2 regions of the Arthrobacter sp. TWP1-1 genome follow, and region 2 is predicted to be linked to the other one. Evidence: predicted binding sites of a transcription regulator. Region 2 holds the regulator's gene; the other holds the start of a gene.
The links. Region 2 encodes HrcA, which represses chaperone genes, less so after heat shock. Its sites were predicted from a motif close to TTNGCACTCGNNNNNNNCGAGTGCNAA; they were not measured.

Region 1 (20,297 bases), on a different contig from region 2:
GACCACGGGACCGGCCCAGGCCCACGCCCCCGAGGCCACAGCGGCCGCGAGGGGAGCGGGGGTGGCGGCAACGCCGTCGGGCCCTAAAGTGGCCAGAAGTGTCACGCCCACCAGAGCGTAAATGACGGCGGCGATGGCCAAAGCCAGCAGGATGGCCCGCGGGATGGTGCGTCGCGGATTCCTGACCTCCTCACCCAACGTGGCAATTCGGGCGTAGCCGGCAAACGCGAAGAACAGCAGCCCGGCCGATTGTAAAATCCCGTACCAGCCATGCGACAACAGCCCATCACCAGCGATCTTGCCGCCGCTGGGACTGCCCGCCCACGCCGCCGACACCGCGATGGCCAGGGCAATCAACACGGCCACCACAATGATCCGGGCCAACGCGGCGGTGCGGCTGATGCCCCGGTAGTTCACGGCCACCAAAAGTACGACGGCGGCAATCGCCACCGGCCGTTCCCACCCGGCTGGCGCGGCATAAGCAGCAAAGGTCATGGCCATGGCGGCGCTGCTGGCCACCTTGCCCACCACGAATCCCCATCCCGCCAGGAATCCGGGCCACGGGCCAAGTCGCTCACGGCCGTAGATATAGGTGCCGCCGGAGGTGGGATACGCCGCGGCCAGCTGGGCCGATGAGGTGGCGTTGCAATAGGCCACGAACGCGGCGATGACCAGGCCAATCAACAATCCGGAACCGGCCGCCTGGGCCGCGGGTGTGAAGGCGGCAAAAACGCCGGCGCCGATCATGGAGCCGAGCCCCACCACCACGGCGTCGAAGGTTCCCAATCTGCGGGCTAGACTCTGCGGGCTGTTCATTGGATCGATCGTATCGATGCCATATGAACGGTTTATGAACACCGTGGCTGCGGACACTGTTACTGCGGACCCCGGCCAAGGTGTCTAGGCGGAATGCGCAGGCGCCTTAGCATCGATCGTTGCCTTTTCAGGTGTTGGAAGCTGGGCCGAGCTGGCCCTGCGACGCTTGCCCACGATGCTGATCAGGCCGGGAGTCACGGAGATCACAACCAAGAGAATTGCTATGACGTCGACGTTATTGGCCACGATTTCATAGCGACCCAGCCACGTCCCTAGGAGGGTGATGGAGCCGGCCCAGCCCACGGCGCCGGCAATGTTCCACAGCACGAATTTCCTGTAGTTATAGTTGGCAACTCCGGCCACCAGCGGAGCATAGGTGCGCACCACGGGTACAAAACGTGCCAAGACCAGCGCCCAGCCGCCGCGCTTGGCGAAGAATTCCTCAGTCTCCGTTAAGTACTTGGTCTTGAGGATGCGGGCGTCGTCCTTGAACCAGCGGCGGCCAAACTTGCGCCCCAGCATATAGCCCACCTGGTCACCGGCAATGGCTGCAACTATCACCACCCCGATCAGCACGGGAAGGGATAGGTTGAGCTGCTGGTGCAAGAGACCGGCAGTGAAGAGGAGCGAATCCCCTGGCAGGAACGGAAACAGAAGGCCTGATTCGACGAACACGATCAAGCCCACGACGGCGAGAGTCGCCGGGCCCAGGCCGTTTAGAAGAACAGCCGGGTCCAGTGCGGACAGCAGCCCGGATATTGATGAAACGTTGGCAGAGAGCAAGACAGGGCCTCGATTACGAATACGGGTTGGATGGGGCAGCGGAGGTGCCGTCTTCAACGGTAGGCGTGCTGGCTGTGCGGATTGCTTGTGGTAGCTGTGAGACCGGATGCGGGATTTGGCCCAGAGAATCGCTCTCCCAAAAAGGGGTTTAATGCATTACGCTCTCCCCGGAAAGGAGAGAGCGTAATGGGTTAAAGCCCCATATCTGAGCGAGGGTCAGTGGGTTGGAGGGCGGTGGGTTATTTGTGAGTTAGAGGGCGGAGAAACGCAGGAGCAGCGTCCTTGCCTCCGGACGCAACGCGAATTCCGGCCACACATCAGGACCGCAGGCCCGCGAACCCAGACCATGCTGGGCGGCATCAAGGTAGAGGTAGTTATTTTCTGATGCCGGAAGCTCGTGCGGGTGCCCGGAGTTGGCGATTTCCTGGGCCGTGTTCCGCGTCAGCGTGAACCCGGGACGCCGTCCCAGCGCGTCGGGATCGGCCTCAACGCGAAGCCACGGCGCTCCTTCTCGGGCCAGCTCCAACCACCGAACATCGCTGTGGTGCCCGGTTTCCTGAGGGCGCGCGTAGCTGACATTGAGTTCATCAATGGATCCGCTGTGCGCTCCCACAACTGCCGAACGCAAGCTGTCAGGGTAGGATTCCCGCGGGCCAGCGCCGAACCATGATGCCCCGTCAATGTCGGTGGGCAGGTCTAACCGCACGCCGATCCGCGGGAACACCAGGTCCCAGCCCGCACTGGGGGCGATGCCGATGCGCAGCCACAGATCCTCGCCAGCGAGCTGCCAGTTTTCCTCCACAGCAACGGAGTTGCCGCTGTCGGCAGCGGCATAGCGCGTGCGCACCCGCAGCCCGTTCGGCAGGGCGGCAACGTCCTCAACACGGCGGGTCAGGCGGTCAAGTCCGGCCTGCTTCCACACGGTCTCCGACGACGGCGCCGGGACGCCCCGGCCGCTGTTGAGCCACGGATCTTCCGGGCCATAAACCCCAAAACCGTTACCCTTGTCATTGTCCGTGGGGGCCCGCCACAGCTCGAGCCGGGGACCCGCCACAGGCAAGCCCGCCAGCGAAACGAGGGATCCGCCGTCGAACATGGCAGGACCAAGTTCGAGCGGTGCCGCGCCATCGACGGGTGAGGCCGGGCGGGGTGCGCGGGGAGCGGCGTGCGGCGCCGAGAGATCCAGCTGAGTTTCGGCCAGGGAGTGCCCCGCAGGCGCCCAGCTCGTTGCCTCGCGCAGCACGGCCACAACGCTCAGCCAGGTCTCACCGGCCGCAGCAGCTGCGACGGGCGGCAGTGCCAAGGTGGCTGATTCGCCAGGCTGCAACGGACCGGAAGTGCCATCCGCGGCCAGCTCGCCCGAGGCGGCAAGGGTGCCGTTGTGCTCCACACGCCAGCGAAGCACGACGTCGGACGCGTCAGCTGTGTGCCGCAGATTGGCTACCGTGAGACTCGCGTTCCCCTCGGCGTTCAGGGCCAACGCGAGCCGGATCGGGGAGACGATCTGCTTGTACTCATACAGGCCGGGAGTAGGTGTGGAATCGGAGAGGACCATGCCGTCCATGACGAAGTTTCCGTCGTGGATCACCTCGCCAAAATCGCCACCATAGGCAAAGAACTCCGTTCCATCAGCGGTGCGCGTGCGGATGCCGTGATCGCGCCACTCCCAGACAAAACCGCCGTGCAGGCGCGGGTACTTATCCACCAGTGCCTCGTACTGGTCCATGGCACCGGGGCCATTGCCCATGGCATGAACGTACTCGCACAGGATGAACGGGCGGGTGCGCTGGCGCGCCGATTCGATGGCGTTGCAGCCAAGGAGCAGCGCATGGGAATCATCCCGACCAATGGAATCGGTTTCCGGAATGGAGGAGTACATGCGCGAGTACACATCCGTGTAAGCGCCGGTGTAATCGCCCTCGTAGTGCACCGGGCGGGACGTGTCGCGGGCATGCGTCCACGCGGCCATGGCGGCCAGGTTTGCACCCGTTCCGGACTCATTTCCCAAGGACCACATGACGATGGAGGCGTGGTTCTTGTCGCGCTCCACTGTGCGTTCCATGCGGTCAACGAAGGCATCGCGCCAGGCCGGATCGTCGCTCGGGTTGCCCACCCAGTCAAGGGCGTGGAAGCCGTGAGTCTCCAGATCGCATTCCAAGATGACCCAGAAGCCCATCTCGTCAGCCAAATCGAGCAGCCGCGGGTGGGGAGGGTAGTGACTGGTACGGATGGCGTTGACGTTGAACCGCTTCATGAGGGCCAGGTCTTCGCGGGCACTGGCCTCGTCAAAGACGCGGCCGCGATCTGGGTTCGTCTCGTGGCGGTTGACGCCATGGAACACCACCCGGCGGCCATTGACCAGGAACTGGTCGCCCACGGTCTCCACCGTGCGGAAGCCCAAGCGGAGCGAGATGCTTTCCGCCGCGCTGGCCACGGTTGCTTCGTAGAGTCGGGGGACCTCGGCGGACCAGGGCTCGGCCTTCTCCGCTACAAGCGGAGCAACCTCGGCTGCGGAATTCCAGATGACGTTGATACCCAGCTCCGGGACGGTCAGCGTTACAGGGAATGCGGCCGCATCGGCAGTGATTTCGGGATTGATGGTGCCCGCCGTCGCGTTCCACCCTGTCCGCAGCCACACATCCGTGAGTCCTCCGGCCGGGCGAGCCTGCAGCGCGACATCACGGAAGATGCCGGGCAGCCACCACTGGTCCTGATCCTCGAGGTAACTTGCGGCAGACCACTGGTGCACCCTGACAGCCAGGACATTGCTGCCCGGACGCAGGGCCTCGGTGACATCGAACTCCTGGGCGAGCCGGCTGCCGGAGCCAACCCCAATTTCCGTCCCGTTCACCCACACCTTGTAACGAGACTCGACGCCGTCGAAGCGCAAGGTGAGTGCCGCCGTCGTACTTTTAAACCAGGTATCCGGGACGTCAAAGCTGCGGCGGTAATCGCCTGTGGGGTTGGCGTCAGGCACGAAGGGCGGATCGATCGGGAACGGGTATTGCACGTTGGTATAGATGGGCCGGCCGTATTTGCCGTCTTCCGCCAGGACCCAATGTGAGGGGACAGCCAGGGTGTCCCATTCGGAATCGTCGAAGGATTCGGAGCCAACGCCTTCCGTGGCTTCGCCGGCGGGAAGGATGGATCCGGCGCCAGGGGTTCCGGGAGCCGCGGGCAGCAGGCGGAAACGCCAATCCCCATTAAGAGAGAGCGACGGGGCATCGCTGTTCAACCATGACCGGGCAGGAACGCGGAGGCCCGAGCCGGGGCCCTGGTCTGTGATGTAGGAAGAAGACATTGTTTAACCGATCCTTATGGGAGGCCGCCGCCCAGTAATTGTCGTCATGGGCAGTGTGGCGTGTGCTCCACCTCACCCTAAGGGCTGATTTAGGACGATAGCACAAATCCCGAGTGACCACTCGAATTTAAAATAATGCGCCACGTAACTCATGTAGGCTCGCTAGTCATGACCACCAATGAGGCTCGAATGAGGGCACCGCGCGGTCCTTACGCCAAATCCAAGGAGCGCAGGGAGAGCATTGTTGCCGCCGCCCACGAGGTGTTTGCCGCCCACGGCTACCGCGGTGGCTCCCTTCAGGATGTGGCGGACAAAGTGGGAATGAGCCAGACAAGCCTGCTGCACTATTTCCCTTCCAAGAGGGACATGCTGTTGGCAGTGCTGAATTTGCGTGACACCGTCACGGGCGACGGCGCGACCCGTGATCCGGAGGAAACTCTCGTCGACGCTGTCATCCGGCAAGCCCGCTTCAATGAGACCGTGCCGGGCGTCATTGAGCTCTATACGGTCCTGTGTGCCGAATCTGTCACTGACGATCATCCTGGGCGCGAGTACTTCACGCAGCGGTATGAGCGGCTGCGGCTCAGTTATCTGCGTTCATTTTCTGCGCTCGCGGACGAAGGCAAGTTGCGTGTTGGAGTGGACCCACAGCGGGCCGCGGCGAGCCTCATTGCACTGTGGGACGGCATTCAAACGCAGTGGCTGCTGGATCCCACGAGCGTCGATATGGCCGGTTGCCTGCGTGACTACCTGCAATTGCTGATCCTCCCTGAATGACAGGGGAATTACCAAGGCGCAAGACGAGGCGTCAGTCGCCCAGCAGGATCAGTGCCGTGTCCAGGGTGGCCAATGACTGCGGGTTGTCGACCCGGGCAAGGGTCATGGCTGCCACGACCAGCGAACTGAGAACCGTGGCTAGCTGCTGATGGGCGGCGCTCGCCATTTCGGGGCGGTGCGCGGCGATTCCGCGAAGCAATGACGCGCTCAGTTCCTGCCGATAGCCGGCAATGGTGAGGCTGACCGCTTCTTCGTTGGAGATGGGTGAACCGGCAACGTTCAGGAGCAGGCAGCCGTTGTTGGAGGGCAAGGTGCCGCGACGGGCTAGTGCGTCCCGCAGCCCAATGAAATAGTCGACGATGGCGCCGGGCTCAACTTCCGGGGCGTTCAGCGGCAGCAATCGTGGGCGGATAATTTCCCCGAGGTAGCTCGCCAGTGCAGCATCAAAAAGCCCCCGCTTGTTGCCGAAGGCGTGATAGATGCTTGAGCGGCTCAGTCCGGTGGCGCGCTCAAGGTCAGGCAGTGAGGCGTCCTCGTAGCCGTGCTCCCAAAATACCGTCCGCGCAGCGCGGACGGCCTCCTGGGTATCGAAGGCTTGTGTACGTCCCATCGGGCCCCTCATTTTGTGGATTGATCGGTTCAATATATAGTGGACTAGTCAATACATAATAAACCATGGGTGATGGTTCCCCGAACCAGCGCCCCCTTGAGGAGTCATCCATCGTGGTTATCACCGGTCTCGTGTTCGCAGGCATTGCGGCGCTCATTCACGTCTATATCTTCTACATGGAATCGATCGCCTGGACCGGGGATCGCAGCCGCGCCACCTTTGGAATTGCCAGTCTAGAAGAAGCCGAGGTTACGAAAGCTTTGGCCTTCAACCAAGGGTTCTACAACTTGTTCCTAGCCCTTGCAGTCATGATTGGCATCGTCGTTTTCGCCGCAGGAAACACCACCGTCGGCGCCACGCTGATTTTTGTCGGAGCAGGTTCCATGGTCGCCGCCGGCGCGGTGCTGCTTTGCTCCAGCCCTAGCAAGGCTTCGGCCGCCCTAAAGCAACTTGTTCCTCCCCTCCTGGGACTTCTGTCCCTTGCTCTCGGCCTGTCTCTCTAAAACAAGCCCTCTCCATCTCCTTCAACAGAATTCAACAGAAAGCTCAGATCATGACCAACTCAGTCAGCACCCAAATCCAACTCACTTCCCGCCCCATCGGCTGGCCCACCGCTGCGGACTTCACCACTGTCAAGGTGGAGCTTGCCTCGCTTGCTCCCGGAGAAGTCCGTGTGGTCAATGAGTACGTTTCCGTTGATCCCTATATGCGTGGCCGGATGAGCGCAGCCAAGAGCTACTCGGCGCCCTTTGCCTTGGGCGAGACCATGACCGGTGGCGCGATCGGCCGCGTGGTCGAATCTGCCAGTGAGCAGATTCCGGTGGGCTCCGTGGTGCTCCACCAGTTTGGCTGGCGCGATGTGGTTCAGGAAGATGCTGCCGGGTTTAAGATCGTTCCCGAGTTGCCCGGGGTTCCGCTTTCGCTTTATCTGGGAATCCTCGGCATGACTGGGTTCACCGGCTATGTTGGCCTGACCGCGATCGCCAACATGAAGGCTGGGGACACCGTCTTCATCTCGGGGGCTGCCGGTGCCGTGGGTACCGCTGCTGGTCAGATTGCCCGCCTGCTGGGCGCGGGCCGCGTCATTGGTTCGGCAGGAAGTGACGAGAAGGTCGCGCTCCTGACGGAAAAGTACGGCTACGACGCAGCCTTCAATTACAAGTCCGGTTCCGTGCGTGAGTTGCTGGCCGCAGCGGCACCGGAAGGCATCGACGTGTTCTTCGACAACGTGGGTGGGGATCACCTGGAAGCCGCTCTCGACGTCTTCAACCCGGGTGGCCGGGCCGCGTTGTGCGGGGCCATCGCTGGCTACAACACCACGGACCGAAAGTCAGGTCCGGACAACATGGTCAACATGATCACCCGCGGCCTGAACCTGAGGGGTTTCACCCTGGGCAGCCACCTGGACATGGCCGCGGAATTCAACCAGCACATGACCGGCTGGTTCACCGAGGGCAAGATCGCCTACGACGAGACGGTAGTTGACGGAATTGACCATGCCGTTGATGCCTTGCTGGACATGATGCGCGGAGCCAACACCGGAAAAATGGTGGTTCGCACGGCCATTCCGGTCGCCGCGAACGCCTAGTTGCTCGCCATCTCCGTCACAAGATTCCGGACGACGGCGCGAAGGTCACCATTGTTGCTGGCTGCCACGGCGCGTTGCCGCTGGTAGCTGGCACCTTTGTTGATGATCGCTTCAACGCTGGCCAGCTCGTCCGAGCAACCTAGCTTGGCGGCAACAGGTTCAAGCTTGTTCAGCAGCTCGAGCGTGTTCTCGGTGACGAGCTGTTCCTTGCCTGCGGCATCCAGAATGATGATGGCTTCCATGCCGTAGCGGGCCGCCCGCCACTTGTTTTCTTGGATGTGCCACGGCGGCATCGTGGGGATGGTGCCGCCGTCGTTCAGGGTATTTGAAAAATCTTCAACCAGGCACTGGGTCAGCGCCGCAACGGCACCAATCTCCTCCAGTGTGGACATGCCGTCGCAGATGCGCATTTCGATGGTGCCAAGGCCCGCCACTGGGCGGATATCCCAACGGATCTCATTGGTTGCATCGATGACACCCGTGGTGAACATGTCCTGCACATAGGATTCGTAGGCAGCCCAGTTCGGGAACTGGAACGGCAGCCCTGCCGTGGGGAGCTGCTGGAACATGAGCGCTCGCTGAGACGCGTAGCCGGTGTCCTCACCATTCCAATAGGGTGAGGACGCCGAGAGCGCCTGGAAGTGCGGGAAGTAGTTGACCAATCCGTCAAGGACCGGCATGGCCTTGGAAACATGGTCCAAACCGACGTGGACGTGAACGCCGTAAATGAGCATCTGGCTGCCCCACCATTGGGTCCTGTCAACGAGCTTGGCGTAGCGTTCCTTGTCGGTCACCACCTGGGTGCGCGAATTGCTGAACGGGTGGGTTCCTGCGCACAGCAGATCCAGTCCAAGCGGTTCGCTGGCGGCGCGCAAAATGTTCAGGCTGCGGCGAAGATCTTCGGTGCCTTCGGATACTGTGTGGTTGACTCCGGTGACCAACTCCACAGTGTTCTGGAGCATTTCACCCTTGATATGGGGGTGTTCGCCGTCTTCCATGACGTCGGGGTGGGCCGCGGTGATGTTGGCAAAAACATCATTGGCGCGGGCTGCCAATTCACCCGATTCCTTGTCAACGAGCGCTATTTCCCATTCCAAACCGAGCGTAGATTGCTCGGACTTTGCGAAATCAATCTTCACTGCGGCGCCTCCTTGGCAATGCGAAGTTGTGACAGCTATTCGGCAAAAGTGCCGACTGCTCTCTGATTGTAGTTCAGGATCTCAGGCACAATGGATGCATGCCTATCCTGAATAAAGACATGACATTGTGCATCTCACTGGCCGCGCGGCCCAGTAACATCGGCACGCGGTTCCACAATTATCTTTACGACGCGCTTGGGCTGAACTACGTCTACAAGGCATTCGCTCCGGTCGATTTGGCCCAGGCCGTTGCCGGAATCCGCGGCCTTGGCATTCGCGGCGCGGCCGTCTCCATGCCGTACAAGGAGGACGTGATCGAACTTATTGACGTCATGGATGCCTCCGCCTCGGCCATCGATTCGGTCAACACCATCGTCAACAATGACGGCGTACTCACCGCCTACAACACCGATTACCTCGCCATCGCACGCCTCTTGACCGTCAATGACGTGGATCCGGCCACGACAGTCCTCTTGCGTGGTTCCGGCGGTATGGCTAAGGCCGTCGCCGCCGCAATGTTCGACGCCGGATTCGCCCACGTCACGATTGTGGCCCGCAACGAAGAGCGTGGCCGGGCACTTGCCGCGCTCTATAACTTCGCGTGGCTGCCCGAAGTGGGCGACGCTACCGCCGGAATGCTGATCAACGTCACGCCGCTGGGCATGACGGGCGCCGATGAATCTGTTCAGTCATTCGACGATGAAACGATCGCGGCCGCACAGATTGTGTTTGACGTCGTGGCGCTGCCCGCCGAAACGCCTCTGGTTAAGGCTGGACGCGCCGCAGGCAAGCAGCTCATCACCGGCGCCGAGGTCATCGCCATTCAGGCCGAGGAGCAATTTGTGCTCTACACCGGAGTGCGCCCCAGCCCCGAGTTGGTGCTCGAAGCCTCGGAGTTCTCCCGCGCCCAATAGACGCTCGCTCACTTGCGGGTCGTTTTTGGGCAACGCTCCTTCACATTAAGTGCAGGAGCGTCGGGGGAAAACGCCCCACAAGTGCAGGAGCGTAGGTAGGTAGGTAGGGTCAGGCGCCGTGCGGTTCGACCACCACGGCCACGCGGTCCTCGCCAATGCGCGTCAGGATCAGCGTTGCCTTGTTGGGGCCCTTGCCTGACCCTGTCAGCAACTGGCGCCGGAGCTCCTCCGGCGTGACGGAAATGCCGCGCTTCTTGATATCCAGCACGCCGATCCGGTTCGCCTTAACCCAGCCCTTGAGCGCCTTGACGTTGAAGGGTTTGACCTCGAGAACCTTGTAACAACGGGCAAATGGCGTGGCCACGGGTTCATCGCAGGATAGGTAAGCGATGTGTTCATCCAGCAGGTGGGCGCCCATGGTCCGGGCCAGGTCCGCCACCAGACCCGCCCGGATGACGGCGCCGTCGGGCTCGTAAAGGTAGTTGCCCACGGGGCCAATCTCGGCGTTTTGGTGAAGCGGATCAAACGATTCGGCACTTGTCAGCTCTGAGGTACCGTGCCGGCCGATCACCAGCGCGGAGCGCCGGATGCCTGGCCGGGCCAGCTGGTTGAAGTACAGGCCGGCTTCAACCACGTCGCCATCAATGGAAATCCATTGGGCCTCAGCGGTTGCCGGAACAGCGTCATGGGGGATGCCGGGGCCCATTTTCACACCAACGGCCAAACCCTGATCCGCCAGTGATTCCACAAAGGACAGCGGCGGGGAGAACGCCTCCGGGTCAAAGAGGCGGGTGGTGCCCGAGGTGCTGGTGGTGCGCCGCGCCGGATCCAGCCATATGCCTTCGATGCCGGCGAGGTCCACCTCCTCGGCCTTGGCACAAAGCACCTTGGCGTTAGGGAAGGGCATCAGGTTCACGGTGGTGCAGGCTGCGGTGATCTCGTCCATCTCCACGGCGGTGACGTCGATATCTAGGCTGGCCATCGCCAGTGAATCTGCCCCGAGGCCGCAGCCCAGATCCGCCACGGAGGTGATGTTCGCCGTCGTAAATCTTTGGGCGTGGAGAGCTGCAATGCTCAACCGGGTGGCCTGCTCAAGCCCCGCCTGGGTAAACAGCATCTGGCGTGCAAACTCGCCAAACTTAACCTCAGCCTTTGCGCGCAGCCGGGCCTGTGTCAGGGCAGCGGCAACCAGCTCGGGGGAGTGGCCCGCTTTACGCAGGGACTCGTTGAGCTTGAGGGAATCGGCCTCGCTGTACGGGCCCAGGGAGGACAACAGCTCCCAGCCTTCGACGGTGAGCAGAGGGGAAATCGCATCGATTGGCATAGCTAAAGCCTAGCCGCCACAGCGAGAGTGATAAGAGTCACGTTAAATACGTTACAAATAATTTGCGCAATTATTGGCGTGTGTAATAGCTTCAAAGGACTGCGTAAGGATTGCCTAAGCTAATCTACCTCTGGAGAAAATTGATGTTGAAGACGCGCCTGATGACGTTCGCCGCCACCGCCGCCGTACTTGCCCTGACCGCCTGCGGAACACAGTCCGGCGCTCCCACGAATGCCGAAAACGCAGCGGCCGCAACGGTGACCGTTGAGGATAACAACGGGACTCACACCATCAACACCCCGTTGAAATCTGTCGTCGCCACTGACAATCGAACCTTCGAGACGCTCGGCGCCTGGGGTATCAAGCTCAGTGCAGCCGCCGTGGCCCTGATGCCCGCGTCCAGCCCATACAAGAGCGACACATCCATCGTTGACCTGGGCAGCCACAACGAACCGGATCTGGAAGCCATTGTGGCCGTGGACCCGGACGTCATTGTCAATGGACAGCGCTTCACCCAGTACCAGGATGACTTCGTCAAGCTGGCACCCAACGCCACCGTGTTGGCACTTGACCCGCGTGATGGTGAGCCGTTCGACGTCGAACTTAAGCGCCAGATTACGGTCCTGGGCGAGGTCTTCAGCAAGCAGGCTGAGGCCACAAAGCTTAACGCCGACTTCGACGCCGCCGTTGCCCGCGTCAAGGGTGCCTACAACAAGGAAGACACCGTCATGGGCCTCATCGCCTCCGGCGGCAAGATCAACTACTCGGCGCCCAGCACGGGACGCACCCTCGGCCCACTGTTTGATTTCCTCGAACTGACCCCGGCCCTGGCCGTAGATAAGTCCAGCACCGACCACAAGGGTGATGACATCTCGGTCGAGGCCATCGCCAAGTCCAACCCGTCCTGGATGCTGGTCATGGACCGCGACGCAGCCGTTTCAGCTGAGGACGCCGACTACAAGCCCGCCAACGAAGTCCTGGAGACGTCCGCGGCCCTGAAGAATGTCACGGCCACCAAGTCCGGAAACATTGTTTACATGCCTGCCGATACCTACACCAATGAAGGTATCCAGACCTACACCGAATTCCTCAACACCTTCGCCGATGCACTCGAAGGCAAGTAGTTAATTAGCGTTCCGCAGCGCTGTTTCCAAGCACGTTCTGAAAGGACTGCTGCATCATGACCACCAGGCCCGCTCCCGCAACACTTGTGACGCCCACGACTGCTCGCGGCAAGGGCAGGCTTTTTGAACCCAGCCTGCTCATAGGTATCGCCATTGTGGCTGCCTTGCTGGTGGTTTCCCTGTTTACCGGTGTCTACGACATCTTCGGCGGCCAAGATGGCGGGGAGATGTTCGCCGTGACCCGTATTCCGCGCACTATGGCCCTGGTCCTAGCGGGTGCGGCCATGGCGATGTCCGGCTTGGTCATGCAGCTGCTGACGCAGAACCGCTTTGTTGAACCAACCACCACGGGCACCACCGAGTGGGCCGGGTTGGGCCTGTTGACGGTCATGATCATCAACCCCGGCGCCAGCATACTTATCAAGATGTGTGGAGCGGTCCTTGCTGCTTTCATCGGCACCATGATCTTCTTCCTGTTCCTGCGCCGCGTCTCACTCAAAGCATCACTGACAGTGCCCATTGTGGGCATCATGCTCGGTGCCGTGGTGGGCGCCATTTCTACGTTCATCGCCTTGCAGACAGACATGCTCCAGAGCCTTGGCATCTGGTTCACCGGCAGCTTCACCTCCGTTCTGCGCGGACAGTATGAAGTGCTCTGGATTGTGGCCCTGGTCGGTGTGGCCGTGTTTTATGTTGCCGACAGATTCACGGTTGCCGGTCTGGGCGAAGAGGTGGCCACGAACGTCGGCCTGAATTACAACCAGATCATGCTGCTGGGAACCGGGCTCATCGCCGTCGCTACCGGTATTGTCACAGTGGTTGTGGGCAATCTGCCCTTCCTGGGGTTGATTGTGCCGAACATCGTCTCGATGTTCCGCGGTGATGACCTCCGCGGAAACCTGCCATGGGTATGCCTTCTGGGCATCGCCACCGTGACGGTCTGTGATCTGGTGGGACGCACCATCATCATGCCTTTTGAGGTTCCCGTGTCCTTGATCCTTGGCGTGGTTGGTGCCGTGGTCTTCATTTCACTCCTACTGAAGCAGCGTCGACATGGTTGAAACGCTCCCACGCACCACCGCACCATCGTTGAGCCGGCATCATGCCGGCCGGAAGTCCGGCCCCTTGCCCACGGCAGGAGTGCGGAAGCGCTACTGGATCGTACTGGGCATCTTGATTGTCCTGGCCACCGGCTTTGGCTTCGGACTGCTTGCCTGGGACAACCCCATGCCGGTAGGCACCCCGGGCTTCTGGCGGATCGCCGAGCTTCGGGCCACGAGCATTGTTGTCATGGCGATAGTGGCAATTTGCCAGGCCATGGCGACCGTCAGCTTTCAGACAGCCACCAACAACCGCATCATCACGCCGTCGATCATGGGCTTTGAATCCTTGTTCGTCGCCGTGCAAACGTGTGCCGTGTTCTTCATGGGCGCGGCGGGCGTGGTCATGATGGCCGGTGTCCCGCAATTCATCCTGCAGATCGTGGTCATGGTGGGCCTGTCCATGGCGCTCTACGGCTGGTTGCTGTCGGGCAGGTATGGGAACCTGCAAATCATGCTGCTCGTTGGCATCGTGATTGGTGGCGGGCTGGGCTCCATCTCGGTGTTCATGCAGAGGTTGTTGAGCCCCGGCAACTTTGACATCCTCACGGCAAGGCTCTTCGGATCAGTCTCCAATGCCGATCCAGGCTACCTGCCCATCGCCATCCCGCTGTGCCTGGCTGCAGGAACGCTGCTGCTACTGAACGCCAAGCGGCTGAACATCATTGCCCTGGGTGCGGACACAAGCACCAACTTGGGGCTGAACCACCGCTTCGAAGTGATGCGGGTGCTGTTTCTTGTTTCCATTCTCATGGCAACCTCGACGGCGCTTGTTGGCCCCATGACGTTCCTCGGCTTCCTCGTGGCCACGTTGGCTTATCAGCTGGCTGATACCTACGATCACAAATACGTTTTCCCCGTAGCCGTCCTGGTGGGGTTCGTAGTTCTCTCTGGGGCCTACTTCGTCATGAAAAACGTCTTCTACGCTCAGGGCGTGGTCTCCATCATCATCGAGGCCGTGGGCGGAACGCTCTTCTTGTTCTTCATTCTCCGAAAGGGTCGACTGTGATCACGCTGACCGATGTTTCAAAAAGCTACAGTAACGAGGTTGCCATTGGTCCGGTGACCTTGCAGATTCCCTCCGGTGGCATCACGGCTCTGGTTGGCCCCAACGGGGCAGGAAAATCGACACTTTTGACCATGATTGGACGCCTGCTGGGGCTGGATGCCGGCGTCATTGACATCGCTGGGTATGACGTTTCCAGCACCTCGTCCAAGGACCTGGCCAAGATTGTGGCGATCCTGCGCCAGGAGAACCACTTCGTTGCACGCCTCACCGTGCGTCAACTGGTTGGCTTCGGCCGGTTTCCCCACTCCAAGGGGAGGCTGACCGCGGACGATGAAGAGGTCATCAGCCGCTCCATCGATTTCCTCAACCTCAACGAGTTGGAGAATCGCTACCTTGACCAACTCTCCGGAGGGCAGCGCCAGCGAGCCTATGTTGCCATGGTGCTGGCGCAGGAGACCGATCACGTCCTGCTGGATGAACCACTCAACAACCTCGACATGAAGCACTCCGCGCAGATGATGCAGCTGTTGCACCGGGCCGCGCGGGAGCTGGGCCGCACCATTGTGATTGTCCTGCATGACATTAACTTCGCCGGGCACTACGCGGACCACATCTGCGCCGTGAAGGATGGCAAGGTCATCGAGTTTGGGACCCCGGCACAAATCATGACCGACGACGTCCTCAGCAAGGTCTTTGACACTCCCGTGACAGTCATCGATGGACCTCGTGGTCCGCTGGCGGTTTACTACTAAGCGCTCGCAGGCAGCCGGGGAGCTACGAGTCCTTACGGATCCATTTGAACGTCATCTTGCACAGTGCGAGCCCCAATACCAGCCATACTCCAAGTACCAACGCCACAAGACCCAAATCCCACCCGCCCGAGGGTTCGGCGACTTCGAAAGAGGCAGGCAGGAACACGCTGCGCATGCCTTGAGCCATCCATTTCAGCGGGAAAATGCTGGCAACGTTCTGTAGCCAGCCCGGCAGTTGTGAGAAGTTCAGGTACACGCCCGAGATGAACTGCAGCACCAGAACCAGCGGGATGATCACCGCCGTGGCCGACTTGCCCGTGCGGGGCAGCGCCGAGAGAGCAATACCCAAGACACAACTGGTGATGACACCAAAGAGAAATACCCAAGCAAAAGTCAGCCACTTACTAGGTTCGCTGGGCAGCTCCACGTTGAAGGCAAGCCGTGCCACGAGTAGCAGTAGGGCCACCTGCAACACCGAACTGAGCAGGACCATGCCGATCTTGCCCATGAAATAGGAAAACACCGGCAGGGGAGTGCCGCCGAGACGTTTGAGCGTGCCGTCACCCTTTTCTGCCGCGATGTCCACCGCGAGGTTTTGCACACCACTGAGCAACATGCCAGCGGCCACCATGCCTGGCACATAGAACGACGCCACCGTGATGCCGCCGCTGCCATCGGGGGCCGTGCCGATGTTGCCGCTGGTGCTGAAAGCTACGGCAAAAATGGACAACATCATGATGGGGAACAAGAACGTGAAGAACACGGTATCGCCCTGCCGGAAGTACACCTTGAGCTCGTAGCCGATCCGTGAGGTGCCCAGTTGCAGTGTTCTCATGCGTTTTCCTCAGCAGTCTTGAGTGCGGCTGAATGGTTGGCCACCATGTCTAGATAAATGTCCTCGAGGCTGGGCCGGGTGATTTCCAAACCATCTACCTCACCTCCTGCTTCGGCGTACAGCCGCGAAGCGAGGGCTGCCGGTTCGGTGGTGCGTTCACTGCGTACGACGCCGTCCTGCCGCCACCGCACCAGTGGCACCTTTGCGCTTGCCCCGCCAATAGCGTCGATGGGGCCGATGTCCACGAGTTTGCCACCCACAATGACACCCGCCCGATCCGCCAACGTCGCCGCCTCATCCAAGTAATGGGTGGTGAGCAAAATGGTGGTGCCTTCGGCCTTGAGCTGGTTGATCAAGCCCCAAAATTGTCGCCGGGCTTCTGGATCGAAGCCGGTGGTGGGTTCGTCCAAGAATAAGAGCTTGGGCCTGCCAATGATTCCTAACGCCACATCAACCCGTCGGCGCTGACCCCCCGGATAATTTGCTGATGCGAGTCTTTGCTTTGCTGCCCAGGCCCACCGCCTCGATGACGTCGGCGACGTTGCGTGGATGAGGATAGTAGGCGGCGAAGTGAGTCAGCTGCTCCACGACGCTGACATTGCCGCTCTCACCGGTGGATTGCAAAACAATGCCCAGTTGCGACTTCCAGTCCAGCCCGCCGCGTGCTGGGTCCACGCCCAATACGCGAACGTCGCCGCTTGTTTTGTCGCGGTAGCCTTCCAAGATTTCTATCGTGGTGCTCTTGCCAGCACCGTTGGGGCCGAGCAAGGCAAAGGTCTCGCCCTCATCGATGTCGAAGCTGATGACGTCCACGGCCTGGAAACTGCCATAGGATTTTTGGAGGTCGCGCACCTGCACAGGGCTCGTTGTCATAGCTTCATCCTGACATCTTTGGTGAAGACTCCACAGATGTTTAGGCACAATATGACGCGCTAGGCTGTGCGGCATGATCAATTCGCATCTTGGCTTGAAGCTGGCGTTCCTGTTGGCCGCGTCAGTAGTGTTAACCAGCTGCCAGACGAGTAAGCCAGCAGACGACGGAACGCCAGTGCCAACTGTGGCCACTTCGGCGGCGCAACCTTCCTCGCCGTCGTCAGTGCCGTCCTCAGCGCCATTGGTATCCAATGCTCCGCCACTGGCACCCGAAGCTCAAATGGCGCTCAACACCCAACTCATTGGCGCGGCCACGAACAATGATTCCGCTTCGGTGGTGGCCCTGCTGGCCGATGGAGCCCAGCTGGAGTTCAAGGGAGCAGACGGGAGAACGGCTCTCGTGGCAGCGACGAAATCCAACGCAGTGGCGGCCGCCAGGACCTTGATGGAAGCCGGGGCCAATGTCAATGCCCAAGACGATTTACAAGATTCCGCCTTCCTTTATGCCGGAGCCGAAGCCCTCGACGAGATCCTGCTGATGACGCTGGCGCACGGGGCAGACGTCAAAAGCACTAACCGTTACGGGGGAACCGCCTTGATTCCGGCGTGTGAGCACGGGCATGTCAGTACCGTGAAGATCCTGCTCGCTGCCGAGGTTCCTGTGGACCACGTGAACAATCTGGGATGGACGGGGCTGTTGGAAGCGGTAATCCTTGGAACCGGTGGGGCAGCCCATCAGGAAGTGGTTCGCCTCCTCATTGAGGCTGGAGCCAACGTCAATCTGGCCGACTCGAACGGAGTGACCGCGCTGGCTCATGCCCAAGCCACGGGGCAGGGCGCCGTAGCGCAGCTGCTGCTCGACGCCGGAGCCCACGGTGCGCCGTGAGCGTAACCGGGCCCGCCGACGTCGTACTTTTGGGGTCAAATCTGGCACTCGCCTTGACCGAGTGCTAATCGATTCCCTAGAGTCAGAGTTAGCACTCTCGCCCTGAGGGTGCTAACTTGCTTTTCTTTTTGGCCATGGGAGCAACACCGGCACCGCGACGACGGTTGAGGCTCCGCACAACATGGTGAAAAAGAACGCCAGCCATCCATAGAATTTACGCATGTGAAGGGGAGGTCCGAGTGTCGGTCTCTATTAAGCCTCTTGAGGATCGTATTGTTGTTCGCCAGCTCGAAGCAGAGCTGACTACCGCTTCCGGTCTGGTTATCCCGGACACTGCCAAGGAAAAGCCCCAGGAGGGCGAAGTTGTGGCAGTTGGACCCGGCCGCGTTGATGACAACGGCAACCGTGTCCCGATCGATGTTGCTGTTGGCGACGTTGTTATCTACTCCAAGTACGGTGGAACCGAAGTGAAGACCGGTGGCGAAGAGCTGCTCGTTCTCTCGGCCCGCGACGTACTGGCCATCGTAGTTAAGTAACCACTTTTGTAAAGCCCCGCACCGGTCATTCCTGCGGCCTCGATTCGTTCGAGATCAGCAGGTTCGGGGGCGGGGTCTTTGCTTGAAAGGACCACACGCATGGCAAAGCAGCTTGCATTTAATGACAGCGCACGGAAGGCCCTCGAGGCCGGTATCGACAAGCTTGCCGATACCGTCAAGGTCACCCTCGGCCCGCGCGGTCGCAACGTTGTGCTCGATAAGAAGTGGGGCGCTCCCACTATCACCAACGACGGCGTAACCATCGCCCGCGAGGTGGAGCTGGAAGACCCGTACGAAAACCTTGGCGCTCAGCTGGCCAAGGAAGTTGCCACGAAGACTAACGATGTTGCCGGCGACGGCACCACCACGGCCACCGTTTTGGCACAGGCACTGGTCAAGGAAGGCCTGCGCAACGTAGCCGCAGGTGCGGCTCCCGGTGAGCTCAAGCGCGGCATCCAGGTTTCGGTTGAAGCCATTGCCAAGCGCCTGCTGGAGAACGCCCGCCCGGTTGAGGGTGGTCAGGTTGCAGAAGTTGCCGCCATCTCCGCTCAGAGCCAGGAAATCGGCGACCTGCTCGCCGAGGCTTTCGACAAGGTCGGCAAGGATGGTGTCATCACCATCGAAGAGTCCTCCACGACCTCCACCGAACTGGTCCTCACCGAGGGCATGCAGTTCGACAAGGGCTACCTGTCCCCGTACTTCGTCACTGACGCAGAACGCCAGGAAGCTGTCATGGAAGACGCACTGGTTTTGATCAACCAGGGCAAGATCTCCAACCTGCAGGAATTCCTGCCGCTGCTGGAAAAGGCACTTGCTGCTAACAAGCCGCTCTTCATCATTGCTGAAGATGTCGATGGCGAGGCTCTGTCCACGCTGATCGTCAACCGCTTGCGCGGCACCTTGAACGTTGTTGCTGTCAAGGCTCCGGGCTTCGGCGACCGCCGCAAGGCCATGCTGCAGGACATTGCGATCCTGACCGGCGCACAGGTTGTCTCCGCTGAGATCGGCCTGTCCCTGGACCAGGTTGGCCTCGAGGTGCTGGGTACGGCTCGCCGTATCACCGTCACCAAGGACAACACCACCATCGTTGACGGTGCTGGCACGGCCGAGGATGTTGCAGAGCGCGTTGCTCAGCTGCACGCAGAGCTCAAGCGCACCGACTCCGACTGGGACAAGGAAAAGCTGCAGGAACGCCTGGCCAAGTTGGCCGGCGGCATCGGCGTGATCAAGGTTGGCGCAGCCACCGAGGTCGAGCTGAAGGAAAAGAAGCACCGCATCGAGGATGCCGTTTCGGCTACTCGTGCAGCTTTGGAAGAGGGCATTGTGGCCGGTGGCGGTTCCGCACTGGTTCAGGCCGCCAAGGCTCTCGACGATGACGCTGCGGTTCTGGCATTGACCGGCGACGCAGCAACCGCTGTTGAGCTGGTCCGCAAGGCTGTTGCACAGCCGCTGCGTTGGATCGCCCAGAATGCTGGCCACGACGGTTACGTTGTTGTCCACAAGGTTGGCGAACTTGAAGACGGCTTCGGCTTCAACGCTGCAACCGGCGAGTACGAGAACCTGGTTTCGGCCGGCGTTATCGACCCCGTAAAGGTTACCCGTTCAGCCCTGCGCAACGCAGCCTCCATCGCAGCTTTGGTGCTCACCACCGAAGTTCTCGTGACGGACAAGCCTGCCGAGGATGACGAAGCTGGCCACCAGCACTAATCCCCACTCGCCGGCCGGGTAAATCGCTGACGCGATTTCCCGGGAACCTGGCGAGCGTGGGCCCAGCGTGTATGGGCCCGGTTGTTTGAGAAATGCCGCCGTTCCCGCATTTTGCCACCGATATACCGGTGGCATTTTGCGGGAACGGCGGCATTTCTGCGTTAACGGCGAAAGGAGCTGCGAACACCGATATGAAGGCGCCCACCAGCCGGGATAACAAGCC
Region 2 (9,464 bases):
CCTCTGGTTCGCGGTGATCGTAACCCATGAGGTGGAGCATGCCGTGAGTGGAGAGTAGAAGCAATTCCTCTTCCATGGAGTGGCCGGCGGCAACTGCCTGCTCTTGAGCCACTACGGGGCACAGCACGATGTCACCCAGCAGGCCTGCCGGGGTGATCATGGAAGCGGTTCCGGGACGTAGTTCATCCATGGGGAAGGACAAGACATCGGTGGGGCCCGGTTCATCCATCCACTCGATGTGGAGCTTCTCCATGGTTTCCAAGTCGGCCAAGATTACCGATACCTCGGTTTGGGGATGAAGGAACATGGCGTTGAGAACATGCTTGATGAGCCTGACAAGCTCTTCTTGGCGCACCTCCACGCCTGATTCATTATTGATTTCGATGCTCATCGCGAGGTGCTTTCCTTGTGAGTTGTGGGACTGGGATGTGCATCATCCCAATTGTTGTAGGCGCTGACTATGGCCCCCACGAGACGGTGCCGGACCACATCCGTGGCGTCCAGGAGGGCAAAGTGGATATCGTCGACACCCTCTAGAATTTCCCTGACGACACGTAGCCCGGACTTCGTTCCGGACGGCAGGTCAATCTGGGTGACATCGCCGGTGACGACGATCTTCGAGCCAAAGCCCAATCGGGTGAGGAACATTTTCATTTGCTCAGGCGTGGTGTTCTGCGCCTCGTCAAGAATGATGAAGGCATCGTTGAGTGTGCGTCCGCGCATATAAGCCAACGGGGCAACTTCAATGGTTCCGGCCGCCATGAGCCGCGGAATGGTTTCCGGATCCATCATGTCATGCAGGGCGTCATAGAGCGGGCGCAGATACGGGTCGATTTTGTCGTTCAGCGTGCCCGGCAGGAAGCCAAGACGTTCCCCAGCCTCGACGGCGGGGCGGGTCAGAATAATTCGGCTAACTTCTTTGCGCTGAAGTGCCTGAACAGCCTTGGCCATGGCCAGATACGTTTTGCCGGTTCCCGCCGGGCCAATGCCGAAAACCACTGTGTTGCGGTCTATGGAATCGACATAGTCCTTCTGGTTCGCCGTCTTGGGACGAATGGTCCGGCCTCGGCTGGAAAGAATGTCATAGCTAAGGATGTCAACAACGGAGGTTTCAGGGCGGGTGTGCAGCATGGCCACCAGTTGCTCCCATACGCTTGCGCTCATGGGATTGTTGCGAGCCACCATGCCGCGGGCTTCTTCGATCAGGTGCATGATGCGGGGCACGACAGCTACCGGGCCGGAAATGGTCAACACATTCCCGCGGGCCAGGAAGCTCACATCCGGGTAGAGGCTTTCGATAATTCGCAGGCCTTCATCTTCTGCGCCGAGTGCCGCAACCATTTGCTCAGTAGAAAGAAAGTGCACAACTTCTGTGCGTGTTCCATCAACTGAATATGGAAAGTGCTGCCCGGGTCCCTGAGCAGCATATGGATCATGCCGGTTCCCTGTTGTGTCTGCCATAGCCTCGGCCGTACTGGCCTGAAATCTCTCCTTGGGTTTTCCGGTGACTTCCACCGGATAGTTAATATGTAAACCTGTTACCCAATTCTAATGCACAGCTCCGTGGCAGCGATCAAATAGAAATTCTGCCGTGAGCGCATCTTTTAGTCACATCTTGGCAGAAGTGTTTCGATACGGTTTCAGTTCGCTGCCGGACCCCCATTTCCGCGGCATTGTCATCATGTTTTATGCCAAGCTGGTTGAGTTCAAAGTCTTGTGGGGATGCTTGGAACTATTACCAAAGCGCGGCGTCGGTTGATGCCGATCGCCTTCCAACAGCCAAGATTAGCGAGTGATCTGCCCCATGTTTGCCGTCAAATCCGCAGCAACGCGACGCCCCGGCGCCGCTGCTGATGCGTCATTTCGGCAAAACCGCGCCGTGACTCGAATGCGTTTGGTTGACAAGTTTGCCATTCTGGGACTCTCCGTGTCCTTGACCCTCATCGGCTGCACGTCACAAGGTTTGAACCAACCAAGTGTGTCCATGCCCACGAGTAATTCTTCAGTGACGTCGGGATTGGTCACCAACGCACCTTTGGAAACCGCAACCTCTTCGCAGACCCTGCCCGTCTATTGGCTCGGCACCAGCAGTGATGATGTTTTCCTCTATCGGGAATTTTTCCCTGCACAAACTTCTGATGATCCTATCGTGGCCGCACTGCGCGTCATGATGGGAGGCGAAGCGCTCGACCCGGATTATTTCTCCATCTGGAACAACCCGTCAAGGCTCGGCGCCTCCATCTCGGCCAAGAACGTCATTACCATCGACATCTCGGCCGACGCTTTTGGCAACAAGGTCGATGAGGGCATCGCCTCGCGTTCCATCTCCCAATTGGTCTATACAGCAACGGCGGCCGCGGCCATGTCCGGACTCGTTGACACCACAACGTCCATCCAGGTGTCCGTGCTGGTTGACGGGCACACAGGCTATAACGCCTTTGGCCATGTAGTGCTCGACAAGCCACTCACCCGAGACGCAGATTTTATTGCTCCCGTGTGGATCATCGACCCGGCCAATAACAGCAGCTTCAACACGCTCCCGCTAAAGGTGGGCGGCCAGGCCGTCTCCCCCACCGGGAACCTGGCATGGTCCCTGGCCCACGTTGTCGGTGACACCGTCGGCGAGCAGTATCTCAGCGGCACGGTCACCATCCCGCAAGGACCCAACGAATTGGGCGAATTCAGCTTCAACCTTGTCCCGCCGCCCGGCGAGTACCAGCTTTCGGTCTACGTGGAGGACTCTACGGTCCCGGGCAAGAAGCTCGGACTGGACACGAAGCTTGTCACCATCTCAGAACCCAGCACAAAGTAGGCGCTGAGCAGTCCCCCGCCGATTTACCGCTGGCTGGCCTGCTGCCAGCAGACTTACTCCCAGCGGCCAAGTTCCTGGCTGAGAAGAACGACGGCGGCGGGCCCGGCCGTTGAGGAACGCAGAACATGCCGGCCCAAGAGCGCCGTACGCGCCCCGGCGGCTATGAAGGCCTCTACCTCGGCTGAACTCATGCCACCTTCCGGTCCCACGATCATCAGGACACCGCGCTGCCGGACAAGCTCGCTGGTATCGCTGCTGTTGCTGGCCAGCCAGTCGCGGGCAACTTGTGCCACCGAATCCACCGCATCCTCATGCAGGATCAACGCCAGCCCGGCGTCGGCAATCAAATCACAGACGCCCGCGGTGCCCACCAGTGAACCAACCTGGGGAACTGTTGACCTTCTGGCCTGCTTGGCTGCCGCGGCCACCACCTGACGCCACTTCTCTGCGCCTTTGAGTACCTTGTCCATCTTCCAGCGGACAATGGAGCGCTCCGCCTGCCACGGCACAACGGCATCAATGCCCAGCTCGGTGGCCATCTCGATGGCCAACTCGTCGCGGTCACCCTTAGCCAAGGCCTGGACCAGGGTGAACCCGATAGCAGGTGCACCTTCCTGGACCACTGTTTCAACCAGTACCGTCAAAGTGGCCTTGTCAGCGCTGGTGACGGTGCAGACTAACCGCACTCCGGCGCCGTCGCACACGTCAACCGGCTCTCCTGCGCTCAGGCGTTTGACGGTCGCGGCATGGCGCCCCTCGGCGCCGTCCAAGGTGAAGTGCACACCGGGGACCAGGCCGGCGAGTTGTTCCGGGGTGGCATAAAAGACCGGGTTGCTCATGATCTTTAGAGGTTGCCGAGCTTGTCGCGGAGCTTGGCGAACATGCCGCCGCTGGTGACCAGCTTGCCCTCGGTGTAGCTTTCACCGCGCAGGGCGGCGAGCTGCTTAAGGAGCTCTTCCTGCGCCGCGTCCGGCTTGGTGGGCGTCTCGACGTGGATGTGCACCTTCAAATCACCTCGGCCGAATCCACGCAGGTGGGTCACGCCCAGGTTGCGCAGATTGATGGTTTCCCCAGCTTGGGTGCCGGGCTTGATGCTGATGGGCTGCTCGCCGTCGAAGGTCTCGAACGTGAGCTCGGTGCCAAGTGCCGCGGCGGTCATGGGGACGCTGAGCGTGGCGTGCAGATCGTCGCCCTCACGCAGGAAAGCGGGATCGTTGTTGACCTTCATCTCAACATAGAGATCACCGGCCGGGCCACCTGCGGGGCCCACTTCGCCCTGGCCACCGAGCTGGATGCGTGTGCCGGTGCTGACACCTGCGGGAACCTTGATGGTGAAGGCACGGCGGTTGCGCACGCGGCCGTCACCCATGCATTCGTTGCAGGGGTCAATGATCATGGTGCCGAAGCCCTGGCAGGAGTTGCATGTGGCCACCGTCATGACGTTGCCAAGGATGGAGCGCATGGGTCGCTGGACCTGGCCGCTGCCGTGGCAAATATCGCAGGTGGTGGGTGAGGTGCCCGGGCGGCAGCAGCTGCCGTCGCAGGTGGGGCAGATGACAGCGGTATCGATTTCAAGTTTCTTGTTGACGCCGAAGACTGCTTCGCGCAGCTCAACCCGGACCGTGATGAGCGCGTCCTGGCCGCGACGGGTACGCGATGCCGGACCGCGGCCGCCACCTCCTCCGCTGCCACCGAAGAAGGTCTCGAAGATGTCCTGGAAAGCGAATCCGTCCCCGCCACCGTAATTGCCGCCGCCGCCACCGTTGTCGTTGCCATTTTCGTTGCCGGTGGTGTCATAGACGCGGCGCTTCTGTGGATCCGAAAGGACCTCATAGGCGTGGGTGACCACCTTGAAACGGTCTTGCGCATCTGGTTCGTCGTTGACGTCCGGGTGCAGCTTACGCGCGAGCTTGCGGTACGCCTTCTTGATTTCCTCGGCTGTTGCGTCGCGGGTGACGCCCAATGCGTCGTAGTGATTGCTCAAAATGTTGCTCTCTTTACGTGGAAACGGTGGCCGTTTAGCCGGCCAAAATTCTAGAAAGGTACTGTGCCACTGCGCGCACGCTGGACATGGTGTTGGGGTAATCCATCCGAGTGGGGCCAACTATGCCCAACTTGGCGGTTTCCCCAGGACCGTAACCGGCCGCCACGACTGACGCTTCTGACAGCGAATCATGGGGGTTTTCCCGGCCGATCACTACCGCCATGCCGAGCGAATCCTGAGCCATGGCTTCAAGGAGGCGCAGCAGCACCACCTGTTCTTCCAAGGCATCAAGGACGGGACCGATACTCAGAGGAAAATCATTGTTGGAACGGGCAAGGTTGGCCGTTCCGGCCATGACGATCCGGTCTTCCCTAGCGTTGCGGGCCAACAAGGCCAGCCCCTGGGCCAGCCGTGAGGCGGGCCCTTGTTCCGCATGCGGCACCGTGAGGGGGATCCTGATGACTGCGTCGGGGAGCATGGAGACAGCGAGTCCGCTCAGGCCGGCCAGGAACACCTGGCGGAGCCCGGCCAACGCTGCATCATCGAGCGTTGCACCAACGTCGATGACATTTTGCTCAACTTTTCCCGAAGCCAAGATCAAGACGATCAGAACCTGGCGGGCGGCCAAAGACACAAACTCAATGTGCCGCACGGTTGCCGCAGCAGAACGGGGGTACTGCACCACGGCGACCTGGTTGGTCAGGTGGGCCAGTGCGCGGACCGTCCGTTCGAGGACGTCGTCAAGATCTGTCGATCCCTCAAGGAGCACCGAAATTGCTCGGCGCTCGGCGGCCGAAAGCGGCTTGACGGAGGAAATTTGGTCGACAAAGATTCGGTAACCCTTGTCGGTGGGAATGCGCCCGGAGCTGGTGTGAGGTGCGGTGATCAGCCCCTCCTCCTCCAATGCGGCCATGTCGTTACGGATCGTGGCGCTCGAGACACCCAAATGGTGCCGTTCAACCAGAGCCTTGGAGCCGACGGGCTCACGTGTATGTACATAGTCTTCGACTATGGCCCGAAGGACTTCCAACTTCCGTGGTTCACTCACGCCCGGCACCTCCTGTCAATGGCCTCTAGCACTCTACCCAATCAAGTGCTAAGTCTAATACTTTTTCGACAGGCCGACCCGTGGCTGCAAGCTGCACCAATGCACGGAATTGAACACATTGACCGGTTAGCATGGGTTTTCACCCGGTAGTGTTCGCCATGAGCGTTGCCACGAGTTCGGATAGTTAAGGTTTTTTCGTGCAATACGAGCAATGGGGACCCCAGGATCTCAGTGCCCCCGCCCAGCGGACGCTGCGCAAGGTTGAGGCCCGCGGTGGGCTGGTTGTTGAAGAGGTGCAGACCGGCTGGGTAGGTGCCGTGGTGCGACTGGAGAAGTCCGGCGGCATGCACATCGTGGAGTTGGCCGATCGCAGAAACAAGGTACGTGCCTTCCCGCTGGGCTTCGGCTTCCTCCTCGAAGGGGAGCCGATCGAACTCATCGCACCGGTTCTGAGCGCTCCCAAGACGACGATGCGCACGGCATCCGGCTCGGTGAAGGTCGCTGATGTTCGGGCCAAGGTGGCCAAGGCCAGCCGTATCTGGGTCGAGGGCAAGCACGACGCCGAATTGGTCGAGAAGGTCTGGGGAGACGATCTCCGGGTGGAAGGCATTGTCGTTGAGCCCCTACGCGGCATCGACGACCTGACTGCCGCCGTGGCCGATTTCTCCCCAGGCCCCACCCGAAGGCTTGGAATTTTGGTGGACCATCTTGTGCCCGGATCCAAAGAAACCCGCATTGTGGCCAATCTCATGAACACGCCCGGCATGAGCAAGAATGTGCTGGTGGTTGGCCACCCCTATGTAGACGTCTGGCAGGCCATCAAACCCGGCACCCTTGGCATCCCGGCATGGCCTGTTGTCCCGAGATCCATGGAGTGGAAGCTGGGAATCCTCAAGGCTTTCGGTTGGCCGCACACCACCGCGGAGGACATCGGACTTGGCTGGCAACGGCTGCTTTCACGCGTCAATTCGTACTCAGATCTGGAGCCATCGCTCCTGGGCAGGGTGGAAGAGGTCATCGACTTCCTCACGGCACCCGTATCCTAGTGACAGAGGTTGGTTTTGTTCCGGCCCGCAGTTTTCGCTTGGTGAAAGGCCAGTCATTGTGAGTCATCCTGTTAACCGAATCAGCGGTGCACCCCAACAGCCCCTTACACCTTCCGAGGACAAGCAGTGGGCGTTCATCTCCCATTGCGGCGGAATTCTTGGCTGTGTCCCGTCACTTTTGATTTACAAGCTGCTGGGCCCGCGTGGCCGCTTCACGGCGCAGGAATCCTTGGAAGCGCTCAACTTCACGTTGCCGCCGACCATCATCGCCATATTCCTCAACGTGCTGGCCCTGATCTTTTCCTTCTTCATTCCGGCACTCGGCTCGGTTTTGTCCATGCTGGCACTGCTCGTCTGGATTTTCCTGACGGTGTTCTCGGTCATCGCCGCCATCCGCGTCAACCGCGGCCAGCCGCACCGGTACTCCTGGAACATGCGCTACTTCAAGTAACTTTTTAAAGCAAAAAGTCCGACGGCGTTCCACCCACCTAGGTGGGTGGAACGCCGTCGGACCTTTGTGTGAAAACCTAATCCAGCAGCGCCCTGGTAACGGCGTCGCCAAGGAGGCGGCCCTTCAGGGTCAGAACCAGGGTTCCGGCGAAAGCCTTGAGTGGATCCACAAGTTCCTGCGCGATCAGCCCGGCCACTGCCTTGCGGGCAGCGGGGCTGAGCTCGTTGATGGCCAAGCCTTCAACGAGCCGAGACGTGAGCATGATGCGTTCCATCTCCCGGGTATCGGCATCCAGAGTTTCGCGTCCGGCTGCCGGCGATTCGCCCTTGTCCAGGCGGTTCGCATAAGCGGTGGGGTGTTTGACGTTCCACCAGCGCACGCCGCCCATATGGGAGTGCGAGCCGGGCCCGATCCCCCACCAGTCGTCCCCGCGCCAGTAGGCCAGATTGTGCTGGCACGCATCCTCGGGTGTCCGCGACCAGTTGCTGACCTCATACCAAGACAAGCCGGCTTCCTGGAACAGGGCGTCGGCAAGCTCGTACTTCACGGCGTGATCGTCGTCGTCAATATTGGGCACCTGGCCGCGGCGAATCTGGGCCGCCAGCTTGGTGCCATCCTCGACGATGAGCGAATAGGCCGAAATGTGGTCCGGCTCGTAGCTCAGCGCCGTCCGCACGGAAGTTTCCCAGTCCGCGATGGACTCCCCCGGCGTGCCATAGATGAGGTCAACGCTCACATTGAGCCCAACCTCACGCGCCCAGGCAACAGCCTGCGGGACCCGATCGGGATTGTGAGTCCGATCCAAAACCTTCAAAACATGAGGCACCGCCGACTGCATGCCGAACGACACACGGGTGAAGCCGCCGTCGAACAGTTCCTGCAGGGATTCCTTCGTGACCGAGTCCGGGTTCGCTTCAGTCGTGACCTCGGCGCCGTCCTCAAGTCCCCACTGCTTCACGGCTGCACCGAGAATGCTGGTGAGGTCGCTGGCCGGCAGGAGCGTGGGCGTACCGCCACCAAAGAACACGGTGCTGAGCTTGCGCGGCGGCATGCCAGAGGCCACCATGGCGCGGGCGGCAAACTCCACCTCGCGCACCGCGGTGGCCGCGTAGGCGTCCTGAGAGGCACCGCCGCCAAGCTCCGTGGCCGTGTAGGTGTTGAAGTCGCAGTAGCCGCAGCGCACAGCGCAGAACGGGATGTGCGCGTACAGGCTGAACTTGCGGTCCGCCGCGCCGACGGCAGCCTGCGCGGGCAGGATACCGTCGGCCGGGGCCGGATCCCCGAGGGGCAGAGCGCTCGGGGTCACTTCTTTGACTTGTCCTTTGGCGCTTCCGCGGTGGTCAAGGCAGCGATGAAGGCTTCCTGCGGGACTTCTACGCGTCCCACCATCTTCATGCGCTTCTTGCCTTCCTTCTGCTTCTCCAGCAGCTTGCGCTTACGGGAGATATCGCCGCCGTAGCACTTGGCCAAGACGTCCTTACGGATGGCGCGAATGCTTTCGCGGGCAATAATGCGTGCACCGATGGCGGCCTGGATGGGCACCTCAAACTGCTGGCGCGGGATGAGCTCGCGCAGCTTGCCGGTCATCATGACACCGTAGGCGTAAGCCTTGTCGCGGTGGGTGATGGCGGAGAAAGCATCAACCTGCTCACCCTGGAGCAGGATGTCGACCTTGACCAGATCGGCGACCTGATCGCCGTCGGCCTTCCAATCCAACGAACCGTAACCACGGGTCTTGGACTTCAAGATATCGAAGAAGTCAAAGACAATCTCAGCCAGCGGCAAGCGGTAGCGGATCTCCACCCGGTCCTCGGAGAGGTAGTCCATGCCACCGAGGATGCCTCGACGGGTCTGGCACAGTTCCATGATGGCGCCAACAAATTCGGTCGGGGCCAGAATGGTGGCCGCAACCATGGGCTCGCGCACCTCGGCGATCTTGCCCGAGGGGTATTCGCTGGGGTTGGTTACGTGGACAACCTTTTTATCTTCCAGCGTGACCTCGTACTCCACGTTGGGGGCAGTGGAGATCAGGTCAAGGTTGTGTTCGCGCTCCAGGCGCTCACGCGTGATTTCAAGGTGCAGAAGGCCAAGGAATCCCACACGGAAACCAAAGCCCAGCGCCG

Region 1: a site for HrcA is predicted at 17,873-17,899, ahead of groES (co-chaperone GroES). Genes of this name have one in related genera too.

What each region holds. Positions count from the first base shown of each region.
Region 1 covers NZ_JAFCXC010000001.1:282,743-303,039, forward strand. Annotated here, with positions in the region: gene ACP7B9_RS01400 (APC family permease) at 1-816, opposite strand, end outside; gene ACP7B9_RS01405 (DedA family protein) at 901-1,599, opposite strand; gene ACP7B9_RS01410 (glycoside hydrolase family 2 TIM barrel-domain containing protein) at 1,850-4,900, opposite strand; gene ACP7B9_RS01415 (TetR/AcrR family transcriptional regulator) at 5,069-5,677, shown strand; gene ACP7B9_RS01420 (TetR/AcrR family transcriptional regulator) at 5,709-6,287, opposite strand; gene ACP7B9_RS01425 (DUF1304 domain-containing protein) at 6,401-6,790, shown strand; gene ACP7B9_RS01430 (NADP-dependent oxidoreductase) at 6,841-7,875, shown strand; gene ACP7B9_RS01435 (glutamate--cysteine ligase) at 7,872-9,014, opposite strand; gene ACP7B9_RS01440 (shikimate 5-dehydrogenase) at 9,113-9,928, shown strand; gene ACP7B9_RS01445 (THUMP-like domain-containing protein) at 10,038-11,252, opposite strand; gene ACP7B9_RS01450 (siderophore ABC transporter substrate-binding protein) at 11,396-12,376, shown strand; gene ACP7B9_RS01455 (ABC transporter permease) at 12,433-13,437, shown strand; gene ACP7B9_RS01460 (iron chelate uptake ABC transporter family permease subunit) at 13,430-14,485, shown strand; gene ACP7B9_RS01465 (ABC transporter ATP-binding protein) at 14,482-15,237, shown strand; gene ACP7B9_RS01470 (ABC transporter permease) at 15,260-16,072, opposite strand; partial or broken gene ACP7B9_RS01475 (ABC transporter ATP-binding protein) at 16,069-16,945, opposite strand; gene ACP7B9_RS01480 (ankyrin repeat domain-containing protein) at 17,019-17,831, shown strand; gene groES (co-chaperone GroES) at 18,071-18,367, shown strand; gene groL (chaperonin GroEL) at 18,467-20,074, shown strand.
Region 2 covers NZ_JAFCXC010000002.1:520,020-529,483, forward strand. Annotated here, with positions in the region: gene ybeY (rRNA maturation RNase YbeY) at 1-391, opposite strand, end outside; gene ACP7B9_RS05710 (PhoH family protein) at 388-1,461, opposite strand; gene ACP7B9_RS05715 (GerMN domain-containing protein) at 1,793-2,812, shown strand; gene ACP7B9_RS05720 (16S rRNA (uracil(1498)-N(3))-methyltransferase) at 2,866-3,651, opposite strand; gene dnaJ (molecular chaperone DnaJ) at 3,657-4,796, opposite strand; gene hrcA (heat-inducible transcriptional repressor HrcA) at 4,831-5,844, opposite strand; gene ACP7B9_RS05735 (DUF3097 domain-containing protein) at 6,042-6,890, shown strand; gene ACP7B9_RS05740 (DUF4870 domain-containing protein) at 6,949-7,341, shown strand; gene hemW (radical SAM family heme chaperone HemW) at 7,418-8,647, opposite strand; gene lepA (translation elongation factor 4) at 8,644-9,464, opposite strand, start outside.